DNA from 4 places in the Nonomuraea mangrovi genome. Region 4 is predicted to be linked to each of the others. Evidence: predicted binding sites of a transcription regulator. Region 4 holds the regulator's gene; each other region holds the start of a gene.
What was found. Region 4 encodes LexA, which represses DNA repair genes until DNA is damaged. Its sites were predicted from a motif close to TCGAACANNTGTTCGA; they were not measured.
Positions count from the first base shown of each region.

Region 1 (7,631 bases), on a different contig from region 4:
TGCGTGGTGTCGGCCCTCCCGCTCGGGGCGGGCGAGGCGGCCTGCTCCGGCGCCTCGTCCTGGGACCGGTCCTGGCTGGTTGCAAGGGGGTCGGCGGGCGGGTCAGCCTTGCTGGGGGGCGACCACGCTGGGCCGGTTCCGGCAAACGGCCACGCGGGGCCGTGCTCCGGCTCCTGACTTGTGGTGCCACGTGATCGGGTGGAGCGGGGCGCGGCGAGATCGGCGAAGCCGTCGGGGATCTCGCTCCAAGCGTTCGGGCTGGAGCCGCCCGCATCCCAGGCGTTCGGGCCGGACCCGCCCGAGTCCCACGTGTTCGGACCGGAGCCGTCCGCATCCCATGTGTTCGGACGGGATCCGCTCGTGTCCCAGGCGTTCGAGCCTGAGCTCCCCGTGTCCCAGGCGCCCGGACCAGAGCCGGTCACGTCCCAGGGGGCCGAGTCGCCCCTGTCCCAAGCGCCCGAACCGGGACCGCCCGGGCCCCAGGTGTTCACGCCGGAGCCGCTGGTGCCCGAGGCGCTCGGACTGGAGTCGTTCGCATCCCGGGACCTCGGGCTCCACGCCCCAGGATTCGGGCCCCAGCCGTCGGGCCGCCGACTGTGGCCCGGGCCCCAGCCGTCAGGATCGCGCACGCCCCAGGGGTCGGACTCACGCGCGGCCCACACGCCGGAGCCCCGCGTGCCCCAGCCGTCAGGGGCCTGGTCGTCAGCACCCCATCCGTTCGATGCCTGGTCGGCGGCGCCCCAGCCGCCGGGGCCGTTCTGGCCGAAAGCGTCCCTGGCGACGCCGTCGTCGCTGGTCCGGCCCATCCCGGATGAGCCGTCGCCGGCCTGTGCGATGGCAGTGTCGTTGTCGAGAGACTCGCCGCCCGCGGGGTGGGGCGGAGAGTCCCCGAGGGAGCCGCGCGCGGCCTCGGGGCCGGAGCTGTCGGGACCCTGGCCTGCCCGTCGGCGGGCAGGGGGGTGAGGCGGAAGCGGCTCCGGGGTGGAACCGGGCGGCTTCTGGTCAGGGTCCGACGACATGCTCATGACTCAAACCGGATCAGACGTCACCAGGCTTGGGCGTGGAGGCCTTGGAACCGCGGCCCGTGGTGGCGGGGGCCGGAGGGGCGGCGGGAGCGGCGGCCTCGGCGGGGGCGTCGACCCGCGGGCCCACGCCCAGCTTCTCCTTGATCTTCTTCTCGATCTCGTTGGCCACGTCAGGGTGGTTGCGCAGGAAGTTGCGCGCGTTCTCCTTGCCCTGGCCGAGCTGGTCGCCCTCGTAGGTGTACCAGGCGCCCGACTTGCGAACGAAGCCGTGCTCCACGCCCATGTCGATGAGACCGCCCTCGCGGGAGATGCCCACGCCGTACAGGATGTCGAAGTCGGCGACGCGGAAGGGCGGCGCCATCTTGTTCTTGACGACCTTGACGCGGGTGCGGTTGCCGACCGCCTCCGTGCCGTCCTTCAGCGTCTCGATGCGGCGGATGTCGAGGCGGACCGAGGCGTAGAACTTCAGCGCCTTACCGCCGGTCGTGGTCTCGGGCGAGCCGAACATGACGCCGATCTTCTCGCGGAGCTGGTTGATGAAGATGGCGGTGGTGCCGGTGCTGTTGAGCGCGCCCGCGACCTTGCGCAGCGCCTGGGACATCAGGCGGGCCTGGAGACCGACGTGGCTGTCGCCCATCTCGCCCTCGATTTCGGCCTTGGGCACCAGGGCCGCGACCGAGTCGATGACGATGATGTCGACGGCACCCGAGCGGATCAGCATGTCGGCGATCTCGAGCGCCTGCTCACCCGTGTCGGGCTGGGAGACGAGCAGGGCGTCGGTGTCGACACCGAGCTTCTTGGCGTACTCGGGGTCGAGGGCGTGCTCGGCGTCGATGAACGCCGCGATGCCGCCGGCCCGCTGCGCGTTGGCCACCGCGTGCAGCGCCACCGTGGTCTTACCGCTGGACTCGGGACCGTAGACCTCGACGATGCGGCCCCTGGGGAAGCCGCCGATGCCGAGCGCCACGTCGAGCGCGATCGAACCGGTCGGGGTCACCTCGATGGGAGCCCTGGCGTCATCGCCGAGGCGCATGACGGAGCCCTTGCCGAACTGCCGCTCGATCTGTGCGAGGGCAGTCTCAAGGGCCTTCTCGCGGTCGTTGATAGCCATGGGAACTCCCCGGAGGGTCGTGGTCTGGTCGGTCGAGTGAAAGCTACGCGGTGGGACCGACAATTTTCCGCCGACCCGAGGAAGCCGCGGTCCGGCGCTTCTCATGGTAGCCGAACGGCTGTTCGATCGCGCCTCGAACACGCCAACAGTCACACCGGCCCCGACCGACATTCCCAGACAATACGCCGGGCCTGTTGCCATGGCGCTGACCTGGGGAGATCCTGGGAAAAAGGTCGAGAGGCGGCGACGTGACGAGCACGTACACCGGGCAGCGGCGCGCCCACCTGGAGGCGCTCGCGGCGTTGCTCCCCGACTGCGGGCTCGTCGGGCGGATGGTCGGTGGCGACGACCCCGTGCTGTGGGTGTGGCACCCGCGTACGGGCCGCCAGACCATCATCTTCGCCACTCCGTCGGCGACCGCGTGGGTCTTCCTGTGGTCCCCGGGCGGCCAGGGGCACGCCGACGATCTCGCCGGTACGGCGGAGGCGCTTCACACCTCGCTGGCCGAAGCCACCTGAGAGCCCCTAACAAAAATGATCTGGTCTGCGGCCGGCTCCTGCACCACCTCGCGTTCCCTGGCAGGAAGATCAGCGGACGAGGCGGCGCCAGCAGATGATCGCCGCGGCAAGGGTCATGAAAGCCTCGTGGATGTCGTCTTGTATCTCCCAGCGGATGCGCAGGCGACGGAACCAGTGCAGCAGCGAGAGCGTCTGCTCGATCACCCACCGATGCACGCCCAGGCCGGAGCGAACGGGCGCAATGCCCCGTAGCAGCGGCATGAGCTGGGTGACGTCGTTGCGGTTGCCGCCGGTCAGGCTGAGCGCGAGGGGATGCCTCCTTCCTGGCGTGATCACCGCGATACGGTGTCCGCGGCCGGCGGGCGACCCGGGCGAGACCGCCTACCGGCCGACGAAAGCCGCCCGCAGGCCCGCCACGGTGGACTCCAGGCCGTCGGCGGCGGCCCGGTCGAGAGAGGCCGTGAGCGTCTCGTCGTAGGTGGCGCCCGCCCCCTCCTTGCGCTCCCTGCCCGCGTCGGTGATCACGGTGTAGACGCCTCGGCGGTCGTTGGCGCACAGGTCGCGACGGGTCAGGCCGGAGGCCTCCAGCCGTCCGACCAGGCGGGTGACCGAGCTCTGGTTGAGCCCGAGCAGGTCGGCGAGCTCCTGCATGCGCAGTTCGCCGCCCACGGCCGTGGACAGATGACAGAGCGCCCTGTACTCCGAAAGGCCGAGACCGTGCCGCTGCAGCGCGGTGGACAGCTCGTACTCCACCCTGGCGTGCAGCCGTACCACCCCGACCCACATGTCGTCGTCGAGCGTCGCCATCTGTTCCTCCTTCGCGTGTTGACACCCACTCTATATGTATGCACAGAATATGCATGTACAAGCAATTAATGAAGGAGTTCAGTCCCCCATGGCATGGATCTACTTGCTCGTCGCCGCCGTGTTCGAGGTGGTCTTCGCCCTCGGCACCAACGCCACGGAAGGCTTCACCGTGCTCGGCCCCTCCTTGCTGACCATCGCCGCGGCGGCAGGCGGGATCTTCTTCCTCAGCCTGGCGCTCAGGACGCTGGACGTCGGCGTGGGCTACACCGTGTGGACCGGCATCGGCTCCGTGGGCACGGTCGTGCTCGGCACCCTGATCTTCGAGGAGGCGATGACGCCCGGCAAGGCCCTGGCGTTCGTCCTGATCATCGGCGGCGTCCTCGGCCTCAAGCTGGCCGACCGCCTCTCCCCCACCACGCCCACCGTCTGAGGAGTCACCACCATGGCCTGGATCCACCTTTCCATCGCGATCGTCTTCGAGATCGGCTTCGCGCTCGGCACCAACGCCACCCAGGGCTTCACCCGCCTGTGGCCGTCGGTCTTCACCCTGCTGGCCGCCGCGGGCGGGATCTTCACCCTCAGCCTCGCGCTCAGAACCCTCGACGTCGGCGTCGGCTACACCATCTGGACCGGCGTCGGCTCGATCGGCACCGTCGTCCTCGGCGCCCTCGTCTACAAGGAGAAGATCACCGCGCCCAAGCTGGTCTCCTTCGCCGCGATCATCGGCGGCGTCGTCCTGCTCAAGCTCGCCGCAGGTGCCTGAGCACGAAGGCGACCCGCTCCTCCACGGGGACGCGAGGCAGTTCGACCAGCTCGTAGCCGTAGTCGAGGTAGGCCGAGGACACGGACGCGTAGGTCCGCTCGGCCTCCTCGGGCGTCTGCTTCCGCTCGGCGTCGTTCTCGTAGATCTCCGGCCACGGGGGCGCGACGAAGACCGTGCGGTGGTAGCGGAAGCTCCTGGCCGCGGCGTCGACGTGGGCGGGCACCTGGCGCCCCTCCAGCCGCAGGTAGCCCGCGATGTCGGGCACCCCCCTGTCGAAGACGACCGTGCCCTCCCTGCTCGCGGCGAGCCGGTAGGAGCGCAGTTCGTGGCTCAGCATGAGCTCGGCGAACAGCTCGACGTCCTTCCACGGCAGCGCGAAGCCGCCGATCGCCACCTGGTCCTGGATGATCGCCCGTCCGGCCTCCTCCGAGGCGAACAGGCCCAGGCGGCCGATCAATGTGCTCTTGCCCGATCCTGGACCCCCGGTGAAGACGACGAGCCGAGGCCCGGCCGTACAGCACGAGCAGGTGTGCACCCGTTCCCCCCGAGCGGTCAGCGCAGTTTGCTGGAGACGTTCTCCACCTGGCACACCGCCCGCCAGACGTCCTTGGCGCTCTCGCCCTGCGCGAGGGCCTGCTCGACGGTGCGCCCTCCCAGCGGGGAGAGCACGTAGTCCTTGGCCCACGACTCGGCGTATTCGTCACCGAAGTGGGCGCGCATCCGTCTCCAGAACTCGGTCAGGCGCATCTACCCAGTATGGAACCGGCTCCAGACTGGGTAGGACATCGTGCATGGCGAAAACCCCCAAAACGGCGCCCAAGCCGTCAGCCACCGCCAGATCACATCGGGAGCGTCGCCGCAGCCTGCTCCTCCAGCAGCGGCTCGCCGTACAGAAGGAGAAGGCCGAACGTGCCGAGCGGCACGGCGGCCTGAGACGCGAACCCCGCGAGGGCGCACCGCGTACCCGCAGGGCATCACGGAGATAAGCGGTTACAGCACACGCGAGCCGTACATCTCTCCCAGATGGTCGGCGAGCAGCTCCAGCCGGGCGCCGTCGGGGTCCTTGAAGTAGATGGAGGCGCCGCTCTCGATCTGGTGCGGCACGCCGGCCATCTCCAGCTTGCCGCGTAGCCGCTCCCACGTCGCGGGGTCCACCGAGATCGCTATGTGGTGCAGCCCCCCGAGGACCTCCTGGTACGGCCCGAGGTCGAGCCCGGGGAAGTCGAAGAAGGCCAGCAGGTTGCCGTTGCCGATGTCGAAGAAGAAGTGGTTGGAGCCCTTGTAGTCGCGGTTCTCGAAGATCTCGGTGAGGGGGAATTCCAGGAGCTCCTGGTAGAAACGGATCGTCCGCTCCACATCGGAGGAGATCAGCGCGAAGTGGTGCAGGCCGCGTGCGCTGCTCGATGGTCGGTGCGGTAGGAGGTACTCCCGCTTGATGCGCTCGCGATCAGCCTCGATGGCTGGATAGTCGATGGTCACGTCGCTCACCTCTCCCGCTCTATGTCCCCGGGAGTCCCCTCTCAATCGCGCATGGTGGCGACAATCTCCTTCACGATCTCGATGGTGGTGCCGGGGTGCAGGAAAGCGAAACGCGCGACGGTTTCGCCCTCCCAGCCGGTCGGGGTGACGAATCCGATCTGCCCGGCCAGCAGCCGCTCGGACCAGTCGTAGTAGTCCTGAGCGGTCCATCCGGGACGGCGGAAGAGAACGGCGGACAGTTCGGGCTCGCGGATGAGCTCCAGGTGGTCGCTCTCCTTGATCAGTTCGGCCGTCTCCCTCGCCAGGCTCAGCCCGCGCTCAACGGCCTCGGTGTAGGCGTCGGTGCCGTTGACCGCGAGCGAGAACCACAGCGGCAGGCCGCGGGCGCGCCTGGTCAGGTGGTAGGCGTAGTCGGTGGGGTTCCACTCGCCGCCGTCGGTGTGCAGGACGTCCAGGTAGGAGGCGTCCTGCGTGTGTACGGCACGCGCCAGGCCGGGATTGCGGTAAACGAGCGCGGCGCAGTCGAACGGGGCGAACAGCCACTTGTGCGGGTCGACCACGAACGAGTCGGCGTGCTCGATGCCTTCGTAGCGGTGCCGTACGGAAGGGGCGAACAGCCCCGCGCCGCCGTACGCGCCGTCGACGTGGAACCACAGGCCGCGCTCGCGCGCCACCTCGGCGACGCCCTTGAGGTCGTCGACGATGCCGGCGTTCGTCGTGCCCGAGGTGGCGACGACGCCGATGACGTTCTCCTGGCCCTCGAGCGCCTTCCGCAGGGACGCGCCCGTGAGACGGTGGTCCTCCGAGGGCACGACGAGCGCCTCGACGCCGATGATGCGCAGGGTGTTGGAGATCGAGGAGTGCGCCTGGTCGCTCACGGCGATCTTCGCGTTCGGCACGTTGGCCGTGTCCCTGGCCACGACAAGGGCGGACAGGTTGGCCGCGCTGCCGCCGGAGACGAAGCACCCGCCCGCGGTCTCGGGCAGGCCCGCGTAGTCGGCGATGAGGCGCAGGACCTGGTTCTCCGCGGCGATCGCGCCCGAGGCCTCCAGCCAGCTGATGCCCTGGAGCGAGGCGCAGGAGACGACCATGTCGAACAGCAGCGCGGCCTTGGTGGGGGCCGCGGGGATGAAGGACAGGAAGCGGTTGCTGTCGGCGGAGATGACCGCGCGGGACAGCTGCTGGTCGTAGATGTCCAGCACCTTGGCCGGGTCGGCGCCTTCCGGAGTGATGAGCCCGGCGAGCGCGGCATCCAGCTTGTCCTTCTCGCCCGGATGGTCGAGGGGTACGGGGTCCAGGGCGAGGCGCTGCCTCATGTAGTCGAAGACCAGGGTGGTGAGGCGCTCGTCGTAGCTATGCACGCATGCAGTATGCGGATAAAAACGAAAAAATGGGAAATACCAGTCAAAGATCTTCAAATCTTCCTGTCCGGTACGGCATGGCACGCGGCGGCTGGGCATCGTCCTCAGGGCTGCCCGGGGCCGCAGCCATGTGCCGGGCCCGCCCGGTCGAGGCCTGACACCGGCCGGTGCGCCGCGCGGCTTCGGCGAGGGGTCACAGTCGGCCTGAGCTGCCGGGATTCGGTTTTGTCGGTGCCAGAAGGCACCATGATGAGGTGACTGTCCTCGACCACTTCAGCAGGGTGACCCGTGACTGGTTCACCGGGGCCTTCGCGGCGCCCACGCCCGCTCAGCTGGGGGCGTGGGAGTCCATCGCGCGCGGCGACAACACGCTGGTCGTCGCGCCCACGGGTTCGGGCAAGACGCTCGCCGCGTTCCTGTGGTCGCTCGACAGGCTCGCCGCCGAGGCCCCCTCCCCCCCGGCCTCCGGCAAGGAGCCGAAGAAGTCCTGCAAGGTGCTCTACGTCTCGCCGCTGAAGGCGCTCGCCGTCGACGTGGAGCGCAACCTGCGGGCCCCGCTGGCGGGGA
Region 1 is NZ_JBHUFV010000079.1:169,832-177,462, reverse strand. It holds gene recA (recombinase RecA) at 1,039-2,136, opposite strand; gene ACFSKW_RS47125 (hypothetical protein) at 2,385-2,654, shown strand; partial or broken gene ACFSKW_RS47120 (transposase family protein) at 2,724-3,020, opposite strand; gene ACFSKW_RS47115 (MarR family winged helix-turn-helix transcriptional regulator) at 3,036-3,461, opposite strand; gene ACFSKW_RS47110 (DMT family transporter) at 3,550-3,891, shown strand; gene ACFSKW_RS47105 (DMT family transporter) at 3,904-4,224, shown strand; gene ACFSKW_RS47100 (AAA family ATPase) at 4,202-4,759, opposite strand; gene ACFSKW_RS47095 (DUF3046 domain-containing protein) at 4,777-4,971, opposite strand; gene ACFSKW_RS47090 (VOC family protein) at 5,215-5,712, opposite strand; gene ACFSKW_RS47085 (pyridoxal phosphate-dependent decarboxylase family protein) at 5,745-7,064, opposite strand; gene ACFSKW_RS47080 (ATP-dependent helicase) at 7,319-7,631, shown strand, end outside.
Region 1: the regulator LexA is predicted to act here: its motif matches at 2,247-2,262, upstream of recA (recombinase RecA).

Region 2 (7,631 bases), on a different contig from region 4:
AGGACGGCGCGCGCAAGGTGTTCCGTCTGATCGACGCGCTGGAGGACAGCGACGACGTGCAGAACGTCTGGGCCAACTTCGACGTGAGCGACGACATCATGGAGAAGCTCGACGCCTAAACGGTTCGCCAGGCGTGTCCCGCGGTGCGTAGGTTGACCTGCTGTGGACATTCGTGACCTGACGCCGGACGACCTCGACGCCGTCCTCGACACCCGTAAGCGATCTTTCGGACCGGTGCCCGACGACACCGTCGACGCCTGGCGTGCGACGGCGCGGGCCACCATGGAGCGGGGGCGCTACCTGGGCGTCTTCGACGGCTCCAGGCTGGCGGCCGCAGGCCGGCTGCCCGGCTTCACCCAGTGGTGGCACGGCAGGCCGCAGCCGATGGCGGGGATCGCGGGCGTGGTCGTCAACCCCGAGGACCGCGGGCGCGGCGTGGGCAGGCGGCTCATGCGCGCCATCCTCGCCAGAGCCGCCGAACTCGGGGACGCGGTCTCCGCCCTCTACCCCGCCACCACGCCGATCTACCGCTCGCTCGGCTGGGAGCACGCGGGCGCGGAGAACGTCGTCACGCTGTCTCCGGAGGCGCTGCGCACCATCCGCCCCACCGAACCGGTCAAGCTGCGCAGGATGGGACCCGGCGACGCCGCCGAGGTGATCGCGATCGTCGGCCGGGTCCACGCCGCCAACCGCGCCAGCGGCCCCATCTGCTGGGACGAGGCCGCGTGGCGCGACTTCCTCGGCGACGAGGACGACTTCCTGTACCTGGCCGACGACGGCTTCGTCACCTACACGTGGGACGACGGCGACATCGCCGTCGACAATCTCGTCGCAGGCTCGGCGGCGACCGCCCGCGCGCTGTGGTCGCTGGTCGGCACCTCCTCCTCGGTCGCCACGAAGGTCACGGCGGTGGTCGCGCCCGACGACCCCGTCCTGTGGCTGCTGCGTGAGCGGGGGAAGGAGGAGGTCAAGAGGACGCGGTGGATGTTCCGCGTCGTGGACGTGGCCGACGCGATCGCCAGGCGCGGCTTCCCCTCGGTGGTCTCGGCGAACGCCCTGGTCACGGTCGAGGATCCGGAGCGGCCTGCCAACACCGGCACCTGGCGGCTGGAGATCTCCGGAGGCTCCGGCACGGCCGGCGCCACCGAGGGGGAGGGGCCGCGCTTCACCGTCAACGGCCTGTCGGCGCTGTACGCCGGGATCCCGACCTCGACGCTCCGGCTCGGCGGCCTGCTGTCCGGCCCCGAGGAGTTCGACGAGGCGCTGGACGCGGCGTTCGCCGGCACCCCCTACATGCTCGACTACTTCTGATCCTCCCCGCCTCTCCGCTCCCGCCGCCACCACGCTCGGACTCGGGCTGCGCGAGGATGCCGACGAGATCCGCTTGTTCGACGCCGGCGCCTTCGGCCCCCGGCCTGGACCGGCGTCCCGCCCGCCCCCCCGACGCGTGTTCGCCGTGCGCCGCCCGCCCAACCAGGGTAGAGTTCGCTGCCGAACAGATGTTCGGCAGCGAACGGAGGGCGGGCCGTGCGGGTGATGGGCGTCGACCCAGGGCTGACCAGATGCGGCCTCGGAGCCGTCGAGGGCCGCCCCGGCGCGCCGCTGACGCTCGTCGCGGTCGGCGTCGTGCGCACCTCGGCCGACGACGAGCTCGGCGCCAGGCTCGTCGACATCGAGCGCGGCATCGAGCGGTGGCTCGACGACGTCCGCCCCGACGCGGTCGCCGTCGAGCGCGTCTTCGCCCAGCACAACGTCCGCACCGTGATGGGCACCGCGCAGGCGGCCGGCATCGCGGTGCTCTGCGCCGCCAGGCGCGGCCTGCCCGTGGCCCTCCACACGCCCTCGGAGGTCAAGGCCGCCATCACCGGCAGCGGCACCGCCGACAAGAAGCAGATCGGCACCATGGTCACCAGGCTGCTACGGCTGGCCGAGATGCCCAAACCCGCCGACGCGGCCGACGCGCTCGCCCTGGCCATCTGCCACGTGTGGCGGGGCGGCACCCAGAACAGACTGGCCGAGGCGCTGGCCAAGGCATCGAGAGGACGTGCGCTGTGATCGCGTCGGTTTCCGGGGTCGTGGCGGCGCTCGCGCCCGACGCGGCCGTGCTCGAGGTCGGCGGGGTGGGCGTGCTGGTGCACTGCACGCCGGGCACGCTCGCCACCCTCCGGGTCGGCGAGCACGGCAGGCTGGCCACCTCCCTCGTCGTCAGGGAGGAGTCACTCACCCTGTACGGCTTCGCCACCGACGACGAACGCACGGTCTTCGAGCTGGTCCAGACGGCCAGTGGCGTGGGCCCGAAGCTGGCGCTGGCCATGCTCGCCGTCCACACGCCCAACTCGCTGCGCCTCGCTGTCGCCTCGGCCGACCTCAAAGCGCTCACCAGGATCCCCGGCATCGGGCAGAAGGGCGCCCAGCGCATCGTGCTGGAGCTGAAGGACAAGCTCGGCACCCCGCAGGAGGCGGTCAACGCCGCGCTCAACGGCCACGGCGCCGTCCCGCTGTGGCGCGATCAGGTCCACTCCGGCCTCGTCGGACTCGGCTACTCCACCAGAGACGCCGACGAGGCGATCGCCCTGGTGGAGCCGCAGGCCGACGCCGAGGTCGTCGCGGGCAGGCAGCCGCAGGTGGCCGCGCTGCTGAAGGCGGCGCTCCGGGCGCTGAGCGTCCGATGAGGCGGCCGGGGGCCTGGCGCGACCGCGCGAACGGCGATAGGGAGAAGCGGTGAGCATCGAGCGCGACCTGGTGTCGCCTGACGCCGAGGGCGACGAGCTGCAGATCGAGGCGGCGCTGCGGCCGAAACGGCTGGCCGACTTCATCGGTCAGGCGCGGGTGCGCGAACAGCTGTCGCTGGTGCTGGAGAGCGCCGTCAAACGTGACAGGCCGCCCGACCACGTGCTGATGAGCGGCTCGCCCGGGCTGGGCAAGACCACCCTCGCCATGATCGTCGCAGCCGAGCTCGGCGCCCCGCTGCGGATCACCTCGGGTCCCGCGCTGGAACGGGCGGGCGACCTGGCGGCGATCCTGTCGACGCTGACCGAGGGGGAGGTGCTGTTCATCGACGAGATCCACCGGATGGCCCGCCCCGCCGAGGAGATGCTCTACCTCGCGATGGAGGACTTCAGGGTCGACATCATCGTCGGCAAGGGGCCAGGGGCGACCGCGATCCCGCTGGAGATCGCGCCCTTCACGCTCGTGGGGGCGACGACCAGGGCGGGCCTGCTGCCCGCCCCGCTGCGCGACAGGTTCGGCTTCACCGCTCACATGGACTTCTACGAGGTGGCCGAGCTCGAGCAGGTGCTGCGCCGCTCCTCCAGGCTGCTTGGGGTGTCGCTGCCCGACGAGGGCGCGCACGAGATCGCCAGGCGCTCGCGCGGCACGCCCCGTATCGCCAACCGGCTGCTGCGCAGGGTGCGCGACTTCTCCGACGTCCGCTCCGACGGTGTCATCACCCGCGACATCGCCTCGGCCGCGCTCAACCTCTACGAGGTCGACGCCGAGGGCCTCGATCGGCTCGACCGGGCGGTGCTCGGCGTGCTGTTGCGCAAGTTCGGCGGCGGACCCGTCGGGCTCTCGACGCTGGCGGTGGCCGTGGGAGAGGAGCCGGAGACGGTGGAGGTGGTGGCCGAGCCGTTCCTGGTGCGCCAGGGGCTGCTGGCCCGCACGCCGCGCGGGCGGGTCGCCACCAGCGCCGCCTGGCTTCACCTGGGGCTCACCCCGCCGCCGGAGGCGCCTTTCTGATCTGACGTGCTGATCCGCGGGCGTGCTTCTGTCAAGCTCGGGCGTGTTCTGTCAAGATGGAACCTGACGGCCCGCCGTCCTGAGGGGCGGCACCCGGGGTCACAGAACGGTTGCAAGCATTGCGAATTGGGAACTTCCCCGCGCGCCGAACCGCTGCCTCGTTGCCGGGTTTCGCAACAACCGCCTACACTCCGTGGCTTGGCTGGCTGTGTAAGCTGACGGGCTGAGCGGCGCGGCCCTCGACGCAACGCATGGAATTTCCGGCTCGAAGCCGGTGTCATCATCTTTGATAGACGATGGAAGGTCGCCCTCGTGGACTCAGCAACGCTCATGAACATCCTGCCGCTTGTCCTGCTGGTAGTGGTGTTCTACTTCCTGCTCATCAGGCCGCAGCGCAAGCGGCAGCAGGAAGCCGTTCAGATGCAGAACTCCCTGGCGCCCGGCGCAAGGGTCATGACCACCACTGGTCTGTTCGCCACCGTGGTCGCCGTTGACAACGAGGATGTCATCCTGGAGGTCGCGCCCGGCGTGGAGACCCGCTGGGTGAAGGCGGCCGTCGGCCGTGTCCTCACCCCGACCACCGACGACAAGATCGCCGGTACGGCGGTCTCCGAGACGACTGCGCCCGAGACGGTTGAGACCAAGGACTCCGACGGAGTCGACGAGCCGGTCGACCGCAACAACGATGAGGACACGAATAGCAAGAAGTCCTGACTAGGCTTGCGGCAAACCTCTAACTGAAAGAACAGACGACCAGTGGCCCGACCGACCAGCGGCCAGAGCAAGCCGGGGCGCACGCTCCTGTTGCTCCTGGCGCTCATCCTCGCCATGAGCGGGGCGATGTTCCTGCACCCGGCGTTCACGCCCAAGCTCGGACTCGACCTCGCGGGCGGCACGACGGCGACTCTGTCGCCGATCACACCGAACGGCTCTCCCCCTTCTGAAGAGAGCCTCAACCTCGCCGTCAACATCATCCGTGACCGGGTGAACGGCACCGGAATCTCCGACGCTGAGGTCGCCAAGTCGGGCGACAACATCGTCATCTCGGTTCCCGGCGCGGGCAAGGACGAGGTCATCAAGCTGGTCGGCACCACGGCGGAGCTGCGCTTCCGCCAGGTTCTGGCCGCCGAGGCGGCCCAGCCGCAGCCGAGCACCATGCCCACCCAGGCGCCCACGCCCTCGGGCAGCGGCCAGCCGAGCGGGCAGCCTTCCGCACAGCCGAGCGCCCAGCCGTCGGCCAACGCCCCGTCGCCCAGCGCCTCGCCGACGGGCAAGGCCCTGTCGTCCGCGCTGACCTCGCCCAACCCGTCGCCCTCTGCCACCGCCGGTGCCGAGCAGAAGGGCCAGGACAAGGGCCGGCAGGACAACGGCCAGGACGGCAAGGGCCAGGACAAGGGCAAGAACGCCAAGGCGACGCCGAGCGCGCAGCCCAGTGCCCAGCCGAGCGCCCAGCCGTCGCAGGACCCCGCGCTCGCGGGCATCGACCCCGCGCTCGTCAAGCAGTTCAACGAGCTCGACTGCGCCAAGAACAAGGGCCAGGGCGTCCAGGACGACCCGAGCAAGCCGTACGTCACCTGTGACGAGGACGGCACCGCCAAGTACATCCTCGACAAGGCCAGGGTCGTCGGCACCGACATCGACACCGCCAGCGCCGGCGTGCAGCAGACCACCGGCCAGTGGGTCGTCCAGCTCAACTTCAAGGCCAAGGGCGCCACGGCCTGGTCGACCCTGACCACCGAGGCCTACAAGGCCCAGCCGCCGCGCAACATGGTCGCCGTGGTCCTCGACGGTGTCGTCATCACCGCCCCGAACATCAACGAGCCGATCCCCGGCGGGCGTGCCGAGATCAGCGGCGGGTTCACCCAGCAGACCGCGACCCAGCTGGCCGACCAGCTGAAGTACGGCGCGCTGCCGCTGAAGTTCGTGCGCAGCTCGATCGACACGATCTCCTCGACGCTCGGCCAGGACCAGCTGATGGGCGGCCTGATCTCCGGCGCCATCGGTCTCGGCCTGGTGGTCCTGTACTCGCTGCTCTACTACAGGGGCCTCGGCCTGGTCGCGGTCCTGAGCCTCGTGGTCGCCTCGATCATCACCTACGAGGCGGTCGTGCTGCTCGGCACCTACGCGGGCTTCGGCCTGTCGCTGCCGCACATCATCGGTCTGGTGGTCTCGATCGGCATCACCGCCGACTCCTTCATCGTCTACTTCGAACGAATAAGGGACGAGATGAAGGAGGGCAGGCGCACGCTGCGCGCCGCCGTCGAGGTGGCCTGGGTGCGCGCGCGGCGCACGATCCTGATCGCCGACGCGGTCATGTTCATCGCCGCCATCGTGCTCTACTTCCTGGCGGTCGGCGGCGTGGCCGGATTCGCCTTCGCGATGGGCCTCACGACGCTCATCGACGTGCTGGTGGTGTTCCTGTTCACCAAGCCGTTCATCGCGCTGCTGGCGAGGCTGAAGTTCTTCGCCAAGGGTCACAAGCTCTCCGGTCTCGACGCCGAGCGCATGGGGCCGGAGACTGTTCGTACGACCACCCCGCAGGAGGCCTGACATGGGACTCGGGCGTCGCCTCTACCGAGGCGAGATCGACGTCGACTTCGTCGGCCGCAGGAAGCTGTGGTACGGCCTTTCGGCCTTCCTCATCGCCTTCTCCATGGCGGGTCTGGTCTTCAGCGCCGTCACCCACGGCAGCCCGCTCAACCTGGGCGTGGAGTTCAAGGGCGGCTCGGTGTTCTCCTTCACCGCGCCGAAGGCCACCATCGAGCAGGTCCGCGAGACCATGACCGACGCGGGCGTCCACCAGCCGATCGTGCAGCAGGCCGGCACCGCCGGCTGGCGCGTGACGACCGAGACCCTCGACGAGGCCAACCTCAGCAGGGTGCAGAAGTCGGTCTCCGAGGATCTCGGCGTCGACGCCAAGCAGATCTCCATCACCTCGATCGGCGCCTCGTGGGGCGGTGAGGTGGCGAACAAGGCCTGGATCGGCCTCGGCGTGTTCATGCTCGCGATCATCCTGTACCTGAGCATGGCCTTCGAGCCGAAGATGGCCTTGGCGGCCATCGTCGCGTTGATCCACGACCTGGTCATCACCGCGGGCATCTACGCGTGGTCGGGCTTCGAGGTCACCCCTGCGACCATGCTGGGCTTCCTCACGATCCTGGGCTACTCGCTGTACGACGCGGTCGTCGTGTTCGACATGATCAAGGAGGTCACCGCCAAGCTCGGCACGACCTCCAAGAAGACGTACACGATGGCCGCCAACGACGCGCTCAACCACACGCTGATCAGGTCGCTGAACACCTCGCTCGTCGCCATCCTGCCGGTGGCGGCGATCCTGTTCATCGGCACCACGGTGCTCGGCGCGGGCACGCTGAAGGACCTCTCGCTCGCCCTGTTCGTCGGCATGCTCGTCGGCACGTACTCCTCGCTGTGCGTGGCCACGCCGCTGCTGGTGACGCTGAAGGAGCGCGAGCCGAGGTACCAGGCGATCGCCAAGCGCCTGGCCTCCACCGGCGGGGGCAAGGGCGGCGCCAAGCGGCCCGCCACCGCCAAGAACTGACCGCTCCACCTTCGACGCCCTCGCTCCCTCATCGGGGACGGGGGCGTCGCCCTGCCACCGGCCGGACGGGTCCGGTGTCGTCGGCGGGGCGGGTGTGTGGGAAGGTGATGCGTCCGGCAGACGGACGCACCAGACGATGAGGGAGAGAGCCCGACGTGAGCGAGCTGAGCCAGCTGATCCTCGACCGGATCAGGGACGTCAACGACTACCCGAAGCCGGGCGTCGTGTTCAAGGACATCACCCCGCTCCTGGCCGACCCGCAGGCCTTCGGCGCGGTCGTCGACGCGCTCGCGGGGCTCTTCCCCGGCGTGGACAAGATCGTGGGAATCGAGGC
Region 2 is NZ_JBHUFV010000016.1:51,705-59,335, reverse strand. It holds gene ACFSKW_RS10380 (YebC/PmpR family DNA-binding transcriptional regulator) at 1-119, shown strand, start outside; gene ACFSKW_RS10375 (GNAT family N-acetyltransferase) at 163-1,311, shown strand; gene ruvC (crossover junction endodeoxyribonuclease RuvC) at 1,528-2,055, shown strand; gene ruvA (Holliday junction branch migration protein RuvA) at 2,052-2,672, shown strand; gene ruvB (Holliday junction branch migration DNA helicase RuvB) at 2,722-3,738, shown strand; gene yajC (preprotein translocase subunit YajC) at 4,051-4,452, shown strand; gene secD (protein translocase subunit SecD) at 4,495-6,288, shown strand; gene secF (protein translocase subunit SecF) at 6,290-7,297, shown strand; gene ACFSKW_RS10340 (adenine phosphoribosyltransferase) at 7,453-7,631, shown strand, end outside.
Region 2: the regulator LexA is predicted to act here: its motif matches at 1,492-1,507, upstream of ruvC (crossover junction endodeoxyribonuclease RuvC).

Region 3 (7,631 bases), on a different contig from region 4:
ACAAGTCGTACCTGGGCCAGCTCTACAACCCGATCTTCTTCAACGGCGGCATCGCCTTCCACGGGGCGCTGTCGGTTCCGCTGTACCCGGCCTCCCACGGCTGCGTGCGACTGCCGATGAACGTGGCCGAGGTGCTGCCGGGGATGCTCGGCAAGGGCGTGCCCGTGCACGTCCGCGGCCGCTTCAAGCGCTAGCCGTACGGCACGCCGGTCCGGCGTCCGCGTCCGCTTCTGCGCGGGGCGCGCGTCCTCCCGGGGCGCGCGCCCTCCAGGCTCCCGGTTCCCGCCGTCGCTGTGCTCGTTGCTGTCATGGCTCCAGTAGGCCGTCACGTCCACGCAGGGGAGCCGCCAGGCGATCCTGAGCACCCTGGCGACGGCGGGCCTCACCAGGACCTCCAGGATGCCCTCCGGGCTCTCCCTGACGTCCCATGTGAGCACGGAGGCGGCCTCGATGAGGAACTGCCCCGCGGGGGATCTCCGTCGTGCGGACCTCGCCGCAGGCCCGGTCGTGCGGCTGCCGGATCTGGATGGTCGTCAAGGGCGTCCTTCCCAGAGCGTGAAGAGCTGGGACGCGAAGGGCGGGTCATGCGGTCGCTCTCGCCGGGCGGCCGAGCGCGTCGAGCCCGCCGGCCACGACCTGGGCGGCCCTGCGCACCGCCGTCCACGCCTCCGCGTACGGCTCGCCCTTCGCCAGGCTCATGACGGCGGCCAGCTTGGCCGCGCCGACCATCGCCCCCACGGCCGCCGCGGCCGACACGGGGTCGAGCTCGTCCGGATAGGCCGCGCACAGCGCCTCGGCAACCCGCCGCTGGCTGTCGAACAGCAGGTGGAGCGCCCTCGCCTGGAGCGCGGGCACCGTCATCACCAGCCGGAAGCGCTCGGCCGCCAGCCGGGAGGCGAACTCGTCCTCCCAGGTCGCGCCCGCTTCGACCACCCGCAGCAGCAGTTGCGCGACCGACTCGCCCTCCTGCCTGTGGCCGACCATGGCGAGGGTCCTGCCGAGACGCTCGTCGGCGTCGAAGAAGACGACCTCCTCCTTGGAGGCGAAGTAGCTGAAGAACGTGCGCGTCGACACCTCGGCCGAGGCGGCGATCTCGGCGAGCGTGGTCTGCTCGAACCCCTTCTCGGCGAACAGCCGCATCGCGCCCTCGACGAGAGCGCGCCGGGTCTTGGCCTTTTTGCGCGCTCTAAGCCCTGCCTCGTCCGTCATGGAACTAATGTACTGCACTGATTGAATTTTTGCATTCGATGATGTTTTCTGGAGGTGTCGATCTCACGAAGGAGTGCGGAATGACCTACCCGATGACCCGGCAGCGCACGTTCGACCCGCCCGACGAGCTGTTCGGCGACCCCGCGCCGGTGCGGCCGCTGACGTTCGCGGACGGGCACGAGGGCTGGCTCGTGACCGGACACGCGGCCGGCCGCGCGATGCTGGCCGATCCCCGCTTCAGCACCGACCCCCGGCGGCTGCATCCGCTCCTCATGTCGCGCAGGCTGCCGGAGAGCGACGTGCCGGCGGGGTTCTTCCTTCGGATGGACGCGCCCGAACACACGCACTACCGCAGGCTCCTCACCGGGCAGTTCACCGTACGCAGGATGAACCTGCTCAGGGCCCGCATCGAGGAGATCGCCGCGGACTGCCTCGACGAGATGGAACGCCAGGGTCCGCCCGCCGACCTGGTGCGCTCCTTCGCGCTGCCGATCCCCTCGCTGGTCATCTGCGAGCTGCTCGGCGTGCCGTACGAGGACAGGGAGCAGTTCCAGCGCGACTCGTCGCGGTTGCTCCGGCTGGAGAGCTCCCCCGAGGAACTGGCGGCCGCGGTCAGCGACCTGATCAAGTACTTCTACACCCTCATCGCGCGCAAGCGTGCCGAGCCGGAGAACGACATGCTCACCGGACTCGTCGCCAGTGGAGAGCTGAACGACGACGAGATCGCCGGCATGGGCTTCCTGCTGCTGGTGGCGGGGCACGAGACGACCGCCAACATGCTCGGGCTCGGCACGTTCGCGCTGCTCCAGAACCCCGACCAGCTCGCGATCGTCCGCGACGACGCCTCCGTGATCGACAACGCGGTGGAGGAACTGCTCCGCTACCTGTCGATCATCCACTTCGGCCCGACGAGGACCGCCATGGAGGACGTCGTCGTCGCGGGCACGCTGATCAAGGCGGGGGACTGCGTCGCGCTGTCCATCCCCGCCGCGAACCGCGACACCGCGCGCTACCCCGACCCCGCCGTCCTGGACGTACGGCGGCCCGCGAGCGGCCACCTGACCTTCGGTCACGGCATCCACCAGTGTCTCGGACAGCAACTGGCCAGGATCGAGATGCGGGTCGCCTACCCCGCCCTGCTCAAGCGCTTCCCTTCGCTCCGGTTGGCGGTCCCCGCCGACGAGGTGCCGATGCGCACGGACATGAGCATCTACGGCGTCCACTCCCTGGAGGTGGCCTGGTGAGGATCAACGCCGACAGGGGCGTGTGCATCGGCGCCGGCATGTGCGTGCTGACCGCGCCGCTGGTGTTCGACCAGGACGAGGACGAGGGCCTGGTCGTGTTGAAGGTCGCCGAGGTGCCACCAGAGGCCGAGGCCGCGGTCGCCCGCGCGCTCACGCTCTGCCCGTCCGGCGCCATCACCCGCGCGGACGAGGCACGCTGACCTCCCCGACGACGTGACCCGCGTCGTCGGGCCGTCGGGCGACACGCCCTGGGGTGACGTTCCCTCGCGGACGGCCGTGCCCTTGTCATGCCTCGCGCTCTCCGTCGCCGCCTTCGCAGGTCAAGCCGATTGATCGAACCTGTGTTCGCGATTCGGTTGACATTCATGGTCATCGAAATTATGTTCGACGGAGTGACGTGAGGCTCGCGGCTCACGTCGAAGAGCCTGGTCGCGGGTTCCCGCTACCCCCATGCGGGGCCCGCGGTCGGGTTCCACGGGCGAAGGGCGCGTCCTCGTCGTCGGCGGAGACGAGTGGGCGCGCGCTGGCCGGACGGGGAGAGGGGAAGCTCCTCGTCCGGCCGCCCGGCGGAAATGTCGGTGGGGTCTGCAAGTGTTGGCTTCACCGGCGGAAACGCCGGGGCCGCCAAGACCCCTCAAAGGAGGCTGGCATGACGACAAGGCTCAGCGACACGCACGGGCCCCGCCTGTCGCCCGCAGTCAGGGCGCATCTCACCGACTCACGCACCTGCCTGGCCGACGCCGTGACGGCCCGCACCCCCGCCACCCGCTACGTCGCCGCACACCTCGCCGCCCTGCGCGCGGCGGCGGCCATCCTGGCCGCGCGTCCGCGCCCGATGGAGGGCCGCAGGCGCAGGCTGCGCAGCGCGTGGGAGCTGCTGCCCGAGGCCGAGCCCAGGCTCGCCGAGTGGGCGGCCTACTTCTCGATCAGCGCCGCCAAGCGTGCCGCCGCGGAGGCCGGCATGGTGCGCGGCGTGACCATGGCCGACGCCGACGAGCTCCTGGCCGAGGCGGAGACGTTCGTCGCCACGGTCGAGGAGATCCTCGGCGTCCCCGGGCAGCCCGCCCTTCCCGTCAACGTTCCCCTGGCGGGCTGAGGGCCCGTCTCCCCGTCTCCCCTTTTCCCCTGGCCCAGGTTCACGGCCGGTCGTCTCGTTCTCGTCGGTGGGAGGACGAAGCGCCCGCCCGGCAGGCCGTCCGGCTCGATCCCTCCGCGAGCCGGACTCCCCCTTCTCCTCACTCCGTTCCTCGCGTCGCGTTGTTCCTCGCGTCGCCTGGCCGAACCCCCGGTGTCTTCCGCCAGAACGGATGCCGGGGCCGAGAAACGTTCAGCACCAGGGCGACCGCCGCCCGGGCGTAGGCCGCCGGGCCGACGAACGGCGTTCCCGGATGCGGGGTGGCCCGTGGGTGGAATCGACCGCAACCCTTGCATCCGGCCGCCGGGCTGTCGGCCGGCGCAAGATGAGCGGCTGGATGTGATTGCTGCGGCGACAGGTCGTCGGGCGCTGACATCGGCTGGCGTTCCCTGATGCGGGGCGGCCTGCGGGCGGGATCGACCGCGACCCCTATGCCTGGCCGCCGTGGTCGCCGACGGGCCCACGATCGTGGACGGTGGCTCCTGGGGGCTCGCGGCCAGGCGCCGCTGGTCGTGCCGGCCTCCACGGTCAGGGCGGGCTCGCGGCCCGGCTCGGTGGGTGGTGTCCGGCGTCGGCTCGGCTGTACGGCGCGGGCGACGGGTCGGCGCCGCAGCCGCTCAGGCACCCGCCGGTCGGCTCAGCCGGTTCCCCGTACCACCTGCTTGAACTCCGGGCACGCGATGAGCGGGTCGTGCGTGCAGGAGGCCGCGTGGCGCAGGCTGTCGCGCATCCTGGTGAGCTGGGCGATGCGGTCGTCCAGCTCGCTCGCCTTCTCCGCCATCCGCTCGCGCAGCGCGTCGTCGGACGGCTTGGCGTGCAGCAGCCGGCCGATCTCCGTCAACGTGAACCCCGCGCTCCTCGCACAGGCGATCAGCGCCAGCCGGCTGAGCGTCTCCGGCTCGTACGTCCGCCTGATCCCGTTACGCCCGGTCGCGCTGATCAGTCCCTTGCGCTCGTAGAACCGCAGCGCGGAGGCCGCGAGACCCGACCGCTGGGCCACCTCGCCGATGTCGAGCAGCATCCGTGACGCCCCCTTGACTTGAACCGCGCTTCAAGTCGCAGTGTAGGGGGCATGACGAAAGTTCACCATCTGAACCTGGCCTCCATGCGCACCGTCGACCCCACCTACGAAGGACTCGAACCGGCCCCCGCCGTCAGCCACGCGCTGCTGGTCGAGACCGATGCCCATGGCCTCGTCCTGGTCGAGACCGGCCTCGGGGTCGACTCGGTCGAACAGCCTGGCCAGGTCCTCGATCCCGAGTGGGTCGAGCTGGTCACCCCCAGGCTCGACAGGGCCGAGACCGCGCTGCGCCGGCTGGCCGACCTCGGCCACGACCCCGCCGACGTGCGCCACATCGTGCTGACCCACCTCGACGTCGACCACGCGGGAGGGCTGCCCGACTTCCCCGAAGCCAGCGTGCACGTCATGGAGGCCGAGCACGCGGCGGCGATGGCAGAGGGACCGAGCCGCCGCTACCGTCCCGCCCACTGGTGGCACGGGCCCAACTGGCAGCTGTACGGCGCGGACGCGGGGGAGGAGTGGTTCGGCTTCGCCGGGGCCCAGCCGTTGCGCGGACTCTCGCAGGACTTCCTCCTGGTGCCGCTGGGCGGGCACACGGCAGGACACGCGGCCGTCGCCGTCAGGAACGGGGACGGATGGTTCCTGCACGCGGGCGACGCGTACTTCTACCACAAGGAGATCGACCCGGCCGACCCCGCGTCGCACCCGCTGTTCGACTTCGTGCAGCTGGACTCGCAGGTGGACGCCGAACTGCGGGTGGCCAACCAGGAGCGGCTGCGCGAGCTGGTGCGTGACCATTCCGACGAGGTGCGGGTGTTCTCCGCGCACGACCCGTGGGAGTTCGCCCGCCTCAGCGGATCCGCCTGACCTTGCGTTCGGAGGCGAACTCCTCGCCCGGCAGCCGCAGGAGACCCGCAGCCGCAGGAGACCCGCCGCAGGAGACTCGCCGCCACAGAAGACCCCGGCCGCCGCAGGTGATCCCGGCCGCCGCAGGATACGGGGTGCCCCTGCGGGACGGCCGGTGCCACGAGACGACGAAAGAGGCGCTTCCCGGGAGATCCAGGGAAGCGCCCCACCCGCGCCTACAAGAGCCTTCAGAAGGACTCGACGGCCCTGCGGGCCTCCGCGTCCAGCACACCCCAGCTGATGAGCTCCTCGGTCAGCTCACTGGGCGACTTGTCATAGATGACGGCAAGCGAACGCAGGTCCTCCTGCCGGATGGAAAGGACCTTGCCGTTGTAGTCTCCACGCTGGCTCTGGATGGTGGCCGCGTAGCGCGCCAGAGCACCCGCCTTCTCCTTGGGCAGCGTCGCCAGGCGCTCCAGGTCGATCACAAGCTTCGGCGTGGGCCCGAGCGGGCTGGGTGCCGCACCCCCGGGCAGCAGTTCCGAGACCGGCACGCCGTAGAAATCGGCAAGCTCGGCAAGCTTCTGCACCGTGACCGCCCTGTCGCCACGCTCGTAGGAACCCACGACGACGGCTTTCCAGCGTCCACGCGACTTCTCTTCGACTCCATGCAGGGACAGGCCCTGCTGGGTGCGGATGGCGCGGAGTCGTGCACCCAGCGACTTGGCGTACTCAGACGGCATCGTGTGGCCCCCCGGCTCTTGTATGTGCTGCTCTCAGTAGATTGTGCTCCCTTGCGACGATTGCCCGGACCACCGGGGGGTGGGTGCCGTACAGGCACCTTCGGTAGCCGAGCCACTGGGGTTTACCCCAGAACGCCGCGAGGTGTGGTTACGGACAGTGACGGTAAAGCTGTGGACGCCTAAGGTCAAGCTGATTGGAAAAAAGATGCCGAATCCGGTCCGGGAGGGTCCGCCTCAAACATCACTGATGTCCCTTGCGTAACACTACTTCGTCACTGTTTGCCGAGAGCCCGAAGGCTGTCTGGGCAGAACGAGGACAGGACGCGGCGCCGCCCTTATGATCTTGACCGATGTGTCGCCGAGGAAGACCCGCCGCAGGGGTCCAGAACCGCTGGAGGCCAGGACGATCAGCTCGCCGTCCAGCCAGTCCGTCCCGCCCATGGCCTGGGCGACGTTCCTGCCCTCCAACGTCTCGACCGCCACTTCGGGCCGCCGGCTCGAAGCCGCCCGCTCCAGGTCGGTCATGGCCTGGGCGCGCAGGCCCTCCAGCATGTCCTGTTCGATCCTGGCCCGGCTCGCGCCGACCACCAGCGTCACCAGGCGCAGCGGCACGGCCAGCGTGACGGCGGTGGCCGCGGCGACCGCCAGAGCCGCGTCACAGGAAGGGGCGCGCCGGTAGGCCACGGTCAGCCGTTCGATGCGCGCCGGCGGATTCTCCGCGTAGCCCTTCGGCGTCAGCAGCACCGGCACAGGGGAGGCGTGCAGGAGCTGGTCGGCGGTGCTGCCGAGGGAGATGCGCGCCTTGGCTCCTCGCGGCCCTGAGCCGATCACGATGACGTCGGCGCCGATCTCGCGCGCCACCTCGACCAGGCCGCGGCCGCTGCCCCTGTGGAAGTGGGAGACGAATGCCGCGTGCTCGCCCACCCGCTTGCGCGCCTCCTCGAAGCCCGCCTCGACCTGCTCCAAGAGGTAGGCCCGCCATGCGCTCTCGTCGGCCCTGCCGGGGCCGGGCGTGCTCCAGGGCGGGGGCTGGATCGTGGCGACGCTCAGGCGCGCTCCCGCCTGCGCGGACAGCAGTTCGGCGAGCATCAGGCCGTCGTGGCCCCGGGAGTCGGGCAGGAATCCGGCGAGGACGTGCTCGAGCTTCATCGGACGCTCCCGGTGTTGAGCCGCGAATGCCTGTAGCCGTAGATGATGTAGGCCACCAGGCCGACGCCCGTCCACAGCAGGAACGCGACCCAGGTGGCCCAGGCCAGCTGGGACATGAGGAGCAGGCAGAAGATCACGCCGAGGACCGGCGTGGCGGGGAACAGCGGCGTGCGGAAGCTGCGCGGCAGGTCGGGTCTGGTACGGCGGAGCACCAGCACGCCGACGTTGACGATGGCGAAGGCGAACAGCGTGCCGATGCTGGTGGCCTCGGCCAGCTGCCCGAG
Region 3 is NZ_JBHUFV010000061.1:425,680-433,310, reverse strand. It holds gene ACFSKW_RS40965 (L,D-transpeptidase family protein) at 1-194, shown strand, start outside; gene ACFSKW_RS40960 (TetR/AcrR family transcriptional regulator) at 583-1,209, opposite strand; gene ACFSKW_RS40955 (cytochrome P450) at 1,290-2,453, shown strand; gene ACFSKW_RS40950 (ferredoxin) at 2,450-2,653, shown strand; gene ACFSKW_RS40945 (SAV_6107 family HEPN domain-containing protein) at 3,103-3,549, shown strand; gene ACFSKW_RS40940 (MerR family transcriptional regulator) at 4,226-4,609, opposite strand; gene ACFSKW_RS40935 (MBL fold metallo-hydrolase) at 4,661-5,476, shown strand; gene bldD (transcriptional regulator BldD) at 5,704-6,198, opposite strand; gene ACFSKW_RS40925 (universal stress protein) at 6,463-7,347, opposite strand; gene ACFSKW_RS40920 (amino acid permease) at 7,344-7,631, opposite strand, start outside.
Region 3: the regulator LexA is predicted to act here: its motif matches at 2,826-2,841, upstream of ACFSKW_RS40945 (SAV_6107 family HEPN domain-containing protein).

Region 4 (7,631 bases):
TGGCCTCGGAGAAGGTGCGGGCGCTGGTGCCAGGCGAGCCGCGCAAGGTGATCGTCCGCGCGCCGAAGCTGGTCAACATCGTCCCGTAGCGCCTTCCGCGCGGTTCTTGCGAGCCGCTCGTACGGCACGCGGGCTCACGGCCACCGGGGTCACCCGGTGGCCGTCCGTCTTTCACGCGTCCTCCGGCGGGACTTCGCCGCTCGCCGTCACGTCGCCCGCTGAATCTGCCTGTACCTGACAGCCGATGGCAGGTAGGCGGCGTAGCGTGCGAGGCATGCGATATGTGGCCTTCCTGCGCGGCATCAACGTCAATCCCGCCACCCAGGTCGACATGGCCGCCCTGCGCGCGATGCTGGAGGGCCTCGGCTACAGCGACGTCCGCACCCACCTGCGCAGCGGCAACGCGGTCTTCAGCGCCGAGCCGCAGCCCAGGGAGAAGATCGAGAAGGCGATCCGCGACGGGCTCGCCCTGCCCGTCGCGGTGATGGTGCGCACGGCCGACGAGTTGCGGGCCGTGGTCGACGGCAATCCGCTGGAGGTGCGGGAGCCGGCCAAGTTCGCGGTGGTGTTCCTGTCCGAGCCGCCCGACCGCGAGGAACTGGAAGCCATCGACCCGGCCCGCTACGCGCCTGAGGTGATGCGCATGGGCGAGCGGGAGCTGTACATCGACTTCCCCGATGGTCTGGCCAGGCCCAGGTTGCCCGCGCTGCTGGAGAAGGGGGCGAAGAACGCCGGTACGATGCGCAACTGGAACACCGTCACGAAGCTGCTGGAACTGGTCACGGCTTCCTGAGCGGCGGCGCCTTGCCCTGCGTTCCGGCACAGAAAATCTTCGGCTGCCGGCGGAGCGCGCATTAGTGTGCATCTGTGACAATTGGCGCTTACCTAAGGTATCCGCATCTGTACGGAGACCTGATCACGTTCGTGGCCGACGACGACGTCTGGCTCGCCCCTCTCGACGGAGGAAGGGCCTGGCGGTTCACCGCCGAGCGCACTCCCGCCTCATACCCCCGCTTCTCGCCCGACGGCACCCGGCTGGCGTGGACCAGCACCCGTGAGGGCGCGCCCGAAGCGTTCGCCGCCGAGATCGACGGGCCCGAAGGCGAACGACTGACCCACTGGGGCAGCGCGACGACCGGCGTACGCGGCTGGACGCCTGACGGCCGGGTCCTGGCGATCAGCGCGACGGGTCAGGCCTCGCGCGACAGGACCTGGGCCTACGCCGTACCGCTGGACGGCGGCCAGGCCGAGCGCCTGCCGTATGGATGGGTGAGCGAGGCCGAAGCGAACGCCGACGGCGGCGTGGTGACCGTCTCGCCGGTCTGGCGCGAGCCCTCGCAGTGGAAGCGCTACAGGGGCGGCACCGCCGCCAAGATCTGGATCGACGCAGCGGGATCGGGCGAGTTCACCAGGCTGTTCGCCGACAGCATCGCGCAGTACTGGTCGGCCATGTGGATCGGCGACAGGATCGCCTTCCTGGCCGACCACGAAGGCGTCGGCAACCTCTACTCCGCCCTGCCCGACGGCACCGACCTGCGCAGGCACACCCGGCACGAGGAGTTCTACGCCCGGCACGCCGCCACCGACGGCACCAGGGTGATCTACAGCCACGCGGGCGACCTATGGGTGCTCGACTCGCTCGACGGCGAGCCGTACCGGCTGGACCTCAGGCTGGGCGGCCCCCGCCCCGCGCGCGCACGACGCCCCGCGCCGAGCAGGATCGGCGACTTCGCGCCCGACGCCGGCGGCAGGGCGAGCACCGTCGAGATCCGCGGCAGCGCCCACTGGGTGACCCACCGCGACGGCCCCTCGGGCGTGCTGCGCGCCGAGCCGGGCGTCAGGGTACGACTGCCGCGCGTCCTCGGCGACGACGGCCTGGCCGTCTGGGTCAGCGACGCGACAGGCGAAGACGCGCTCGAGATCGGCCGCGCCGGCGGCGAGATCCGCACGCTGGCCTCCGGCGAGATCGGACGGGTCCTCGACCTGGCCGCCGCGCCCGACGGCAAGCACGTCGCGCTGGCCACCCACGACGGGCGCCTGCTCGTCGTCGACGTCGCGACCGGCTCGATCAGAGAGCTCGACAGGACCGCCAACGGCGACATCAACGGGCTCACGTTCTCGCCCGACTCCGCCTGGCTCGCCTGGTCGCACCCGCACCACGAGCCGCTGCGCCAGATCAAGATGGGCCGCGTCGACGGCACCTCCACCATCGAGGTGACCTCACAGCGCTTCAGCGACTACGCGCCCGTGTTCACCAAGGACGGCAAGCACCTGGCGTTCCTGTCGATCAGGACATTCGACCCCGTCTACGACGCGCACGTGTTCGACCTGTCGTTCCCCGCGGGTGCCAAGCCGTACCTGGTGCCGCTGCAGGCGACCACGCCCTCGCCGTTCGCGCCCTCGCTCGAAGGCCGCAGCTTCAACGGCGCCGAGTCCGGCGACTCCACCGACGACGGCAAGGGCAAGAAGGACGCCAAGCCCGCCACCGAGGTCGACGCCGAAGGGCTGCCCGCCCGCGTCGTGGCCGTCCCCGTCCCCGCCGGGCGCTACACCAACCTGCGCACCGCCAAGGACGCCCTCCTGTGGCTGCGCCACCCCCTGGCCGGCGAACTCGGCGACGGAAGCGACCGCGAGGAGGTCGTCCTCGAACGCTACGACCTCAAGAAGCGCGCGAAGTCCGAACTCGGCAAGGAGGTACGCGCCTTCGAGGTCAGCGGCGACGGCGCCCGCCTGGTCACCAACGGCAAGAACGGCCTGCAGACCCGCTCGGCGAACGAGGGCGACGAGGTCATCACCATCGACCTCGACCGGATCACCGTCACCGTCGACCCCGTCGCCGAATGGCGGCAGTCCTACCACGAGGCGGGACGCCTCATGCGCGACCACTACTGGCGCGAGGACATGAACGGCGTCGACTGGGCCGGCACCCTGGCCCGCTACGCGCCGCTGGTCGAACGGATCGGCGCCTACTCCGAGCTCATCGACCTACTGTGGGAGGTACAGGGCGAGCTGGCCACCTCCCACGCCTACGCCCGCCCCAACGGCGCCGCCGTCGACCCCAAGCGGCGTCAGGGGCTCCTGGGCGCCGACCTCGCGCTCCAGGACGGCTCGTGGGTGGTCGCCAAGATCCTGCCCGGCGAGTCATCCGACCACGCCGCCCGCTCCCCGCTGCTCGCCCCAGGCGTCGCCGTCCGCGAGGGCGACGCGATCGTCGGCGTCGGCGGCCGGCCCGTCGACCCGGTCCGCGGCCCCCAAGCCCTCCTCGCCGGTACGGCGGAACAGCCCGTCGAGCTGACGATCAGGCCGGCCGCGGGCGGCGACACCAGACGCGTGGTCGTGACACCGCTGTCCGACGAGACCGCGGTCCGCTACCACGACTGGGTGGAGAGCCGCCGCGGCTACGTCAGGCAGGCCTCCGGTGGCCGGCTCGGATACCTGCACGTGCCCGACATGGTGGCCAGCGGCTGGGCCCAGTTCCACCGCGACCTGCGCACCGAGATGCCGCAGGAAGGGCTGATCGTGGACGTGCGCGGCAACAGCGGCGGGCACACCTCCGAGCTGGTGCTCGAGAAGCTCTCCCGCAGAGTGTCAGGGTGGGCGATCTCGCGAGGCTACGAGCCGATGCGCTACCCCGAGGACTCCCCGCGCGGCCCGATCGTCGCCGTCACGGACGAGTTCGCCGGCTCCGACGGTGACATCGTCAGCGCCGGCATCAAGAACCGCCGCATCGGGCCGCTCGTCGGCACCCGCACGTGGGGCGGAGTGATCGGGATCGACGGCCGGTACCAGCTGGTCGACGGCACGATCGTCACCCAGCCCCGGTACTCGTTCTGGCTCGACGGCGAGGGATGGACGGTGGAGAACTACGGCGTCGACCCTGACATCGAGGTCGTGATCACACCCCAGGACCGCGTGGCCGGCCGCGACCCGCAACTGGAGAAGGCGGTGGAACTGGCGCTGGAGGCCCTCAACGACCACCCCGCCGCCACCCCGCCCGACCTTCCCCCCGCCGCCCACTAGCGGCACTGCCCCGCTGTGCACAGCTCCACCGTGCACTAGCTCTACGGGCCACTCGCTCTACGGTGCGCCCGCTCTACGGTGCGCTAGCTCCACTGTGCACCGGCCACCCGCCCGCCTCTCGTGCCCCGCACACCGTCGGGGTCACGAGAGGCGGTCACGGGCGAAGGACCCGGGGAAGGCCCACACCTGGTGCCACGTCCGTCCGCGCCTGTGCAGACCGGAACGGCCTGCCGCCGGCAGTGTCGTCCTGTGGAGGCCTCGGCGAACATCGGGGGCAGGTGCCTCTGCGCATCCGCGTTGGTGCTTGGTGCGCACCCGCGCTGTGCCGGCGCGGTCGAGCCCGCCTGCCTTCCCGGCTGGGCGGGGAAGTCCAACCGAACGTTTCCGGGGGCGACCTGGCAGCCCCGCCCCTTCCAGCGGGGATGGGGCAGTGTCGTTGACAGCGTCAGGCCGACCTGAGCGGAGGCCGTCCTGCCGTTTCAGGTTGGGATGGGGCGGTCTCGTTGACAGCGTCAGGCCGACCTGGGCGCAGGCCCCCCGCCGTGCGCAGGGGTCGTCAGCGGCCGGTGAGCGGTTCGGGCCGAGGTGACGTCGCCGCCGGGATCGCGCACACGCGAGTCAGGCGGTCCAGGACCTCGGTGAGGATCTCGGCCGAGGTCGCGAAGTTGACCCTGACGAACCTCTCCCCACCGGGCCCGAAGGTGGCGCCGTCGCTCACCAGGATGCGCGCCTCTCGCTCGAGCACCTCGGCCATCCCCGGACGGCCCACGTCCAGCCACGCCAGATACGTCGCGTCGGGCGCCACGTACCCGGGCACCCGTGAGGCGATCAGCTGCCGGTTGCGGTCCAGGACGGTCATGGTGTCGCTCAGCCACCCGTCGGCGTGCTTCCACGCGGCCACCGTGGCCTCGACGCCGAACACGTTCGCGCCGCCGTACAGGAAGGAGGGATGGGAGCGGAGTGTCTCGCGGATCCGCGGCGGGCCGAGGTGGGCCAGCGCGCAGCGGACGCCGCCGAGGTTGAAGGCTTTGGTCGCGGACGTGAGGGTGATCGTGCGTTCGGGCAGGATCGAGGCGAACGGGATGTGTTCGGCGGGGGAATAGACCAGGTCGGCGTGGACCTCGTCGGAGACGACTAGCAGGTCGTGCCGTTCGACCTGCTCGGCCAAGGCGGCCAGCTCGGATCTCGTGAAGACCCTGCCCGTCGGGTTGTGCGGGTTGACCAGGACGAGCGCGCGGCAATCAGCCAGGTCCGACAGGTCGGTGCGCAGCACGCGGCCCATCTCCTCGAGTGTGCCGAGGAACGGAGGGTAGGCCGGGGCGTGCATCGCGACCGTGTCACCAGGATCTGTGGCGATGTGGAGCACGACCTGGAGCGCCTGGTTGAGGTCGGAGAAGGCGCGGACGGCTGACGGGTCGGCGGCCCAGCCGTACCGGACGAGCATGCGTTCGGTGAACGCCTCGGCCAGCGGGCCCGCCTGCGGGTCGGCCGCCCAGGCGGGATAGCCCAGGTCGCCGCGGGCGCGTCGCTGGAGTGCCTCGACGATCGCGGGCGCGGTGGGGAAGTCCATGTCGGCGATCCAGCAGGCGATGACGTCAGGACCCGCGTTCGCCCATTTCAGGCCGTCTTTGGTGGGCCGGGGGAAGGTATCGTCCACCCGATCAGTGTCACCCAGAATGTGCGACATGCCCGATGGATACGGATTGCGAGCTGATCTGCCCGCTGGGAGGAGTCGACGGGCGAACCGCCGTGGTGGCCGAGAGCTCGGTACCGGAACACGTTCTGCGGCATGGCCCACCATGCCGGTTCGGCTGTGTCACCTCACAGTAAGGTCGGACGTTGCCTGATGCGGCACTGGAACACGTGCGCCATGAAGACCCAGCTCGGGGTACGCCGACTCGATCGACCCTCGGGAAAGGTGAGGGCCGATCGAGCGGCGAGACACGGCTAGAGGCGGCGGAGGACCGCCACGACCTTGCCGAGCACGCTGGCCTCGTCGCCCGGGATCGGGTCGTAGTTGGCGTTGTGCGGGACCAGCCAGATGTGGCCGTCCTTGCGCTTGAACGTCTTCACCGTCGCCTCGCCGTCGATCATGGCTGCCACGATGTCGCCGCTCTCGGCCACCGGCTGCTGCCGTACGACCACCCAGTCGCCGTCGGCGATCGCGGCCTCGATCATCGAGTCACCGGCGACCTGGAGGAGGAAGAGAGTGCCCTCACCGACGAGCTGCTTGGGCAGCGCGAAGACGTCCTCGACGCTCTCCTCGGCCAGGATCGGACCACCGGCGGCGATGCGGCCGACCAGAGGCACGTAGGCGGCCGTCGGCCTGCTGACCGGCGACTCGTCCTCGCCACCGTCGGGGTCCACCCACAGCACCGGCTCGCCGGGGAGCCTGACCTCAAGGGCGCGGGGGCGGTGCGGGTCACGCCGCAGGTAGCCCTTGCGCTGCAACGCGGTCAGCTGGTGCGACACACTGGAAGTGCTGGTCAGCTGCACGGCCTCGCCGATCTCGCGCATGGACGGCGGGTAGCCGCGCTGCTGCACCGAGTCGCGAATCACCTCAAGGATCTTGCGTTGCCTGGGTGTCAGGCCCAGTGAGTCACGACGGCGGACCGCAAGGTCGCTGACGCCATTGCCGTCATTCGGCTCGCTCATGCTCTCCTCCTCGCCCGGCGGCATGCCTCACCGGCCCACCTTCCGGTCCGTGGTCTTCATGTCGCACACAGCGACCGTACCGCCGATGAAGATCAACTTCAAACAATTGTTCGAGTCTTCCTCGAAATCGTCGGTGACGTGGTGTACAACATCGTACGGGAGTTCGATCGACACCGTGTTCGATTCGCTGATCTTTATTTGACCTTTTCCTTGGGTCGACGGTGGCGGGAGGTCATCAGTGCGAGCGACCACAACGACAGATTCGACCAGCCAAGACGAACAACTCACCTTGATCGCGGACATCACGAGAGAGGAGCGCGTGCGTCCTCCCGCTCCTGGAGGCCGACTCCGCCTGGTCCCCCCACCTCGTGGTACGGCAGGGCGCGGCGCGGCGCCTCGCACGGCGAAGGGGCGCGGCGCAGGGGAAGCGTCCGCGGGGGCGGACGGACGGGAGGCCCTGGCCGCCGACGGCGGCGCCAAGGGCAAGCAGGTCGGCGGACGGCCCGCGGGGCCGCGCGAGGCCGGGGGTGGGCGGTCTGCCGGGTCACGAGGGGCATCGGGCGGACGGTCCACGGGGCCACGCGCGGCAGGTGGCGGGCGGTTGCGGGTCGTCCGCGACCAGGGGGTGCAGGACTCGGACGCGCGGGAGGGCACGAGCGGTCCTGAAGGCGGGACGAGAGAGCCGGGGGCGGAGATGGACGGCATGCGGGGCCGGGCGATCGCGACAGGCGATCGATCAGGGCGGACAGGACGCGGCGAAGGTACGCGTGGAGGGCGGGAGGGGCGCCAGAGCGGTCGACGGGGCAAGCGAGGCGGGCTGCGCGGTACGTCGCTGGGCAGGCCGGCCTGGCGACGAAGGGGCGGCGGTCTCCAGACGGGCGCGACACAAGGGCAGAACGCGTTGCCGGGCGGGAACCGGCCCCAGGAGGTGGGGTCGCCCACGGAGCGGACGCGGG
Region 4 is NZ_JBHUFV010000033.1:87,961-95,591, forward strand. It holds gene leuS (leucine--tRNA ligase) at 1-89, shown strand, start outside; gene ACFSKW_RS18925 (DUF1697 domain-containing protein) at 275-793, shown strand; gene ACFSKW_RS18930 (S41 family peptidase) at 868-4,020, shown strand; gene ACFSKW_RS18935 (MalY/PatB family protein) at 4,577-5,707, opposite strand; gene lexA (transcriptional repressor LexA) at 5,968-6,675, opposite strand; gene ACFSKW_RS18945 (hypothetical protein) at 6,703-6,978, opposite strand.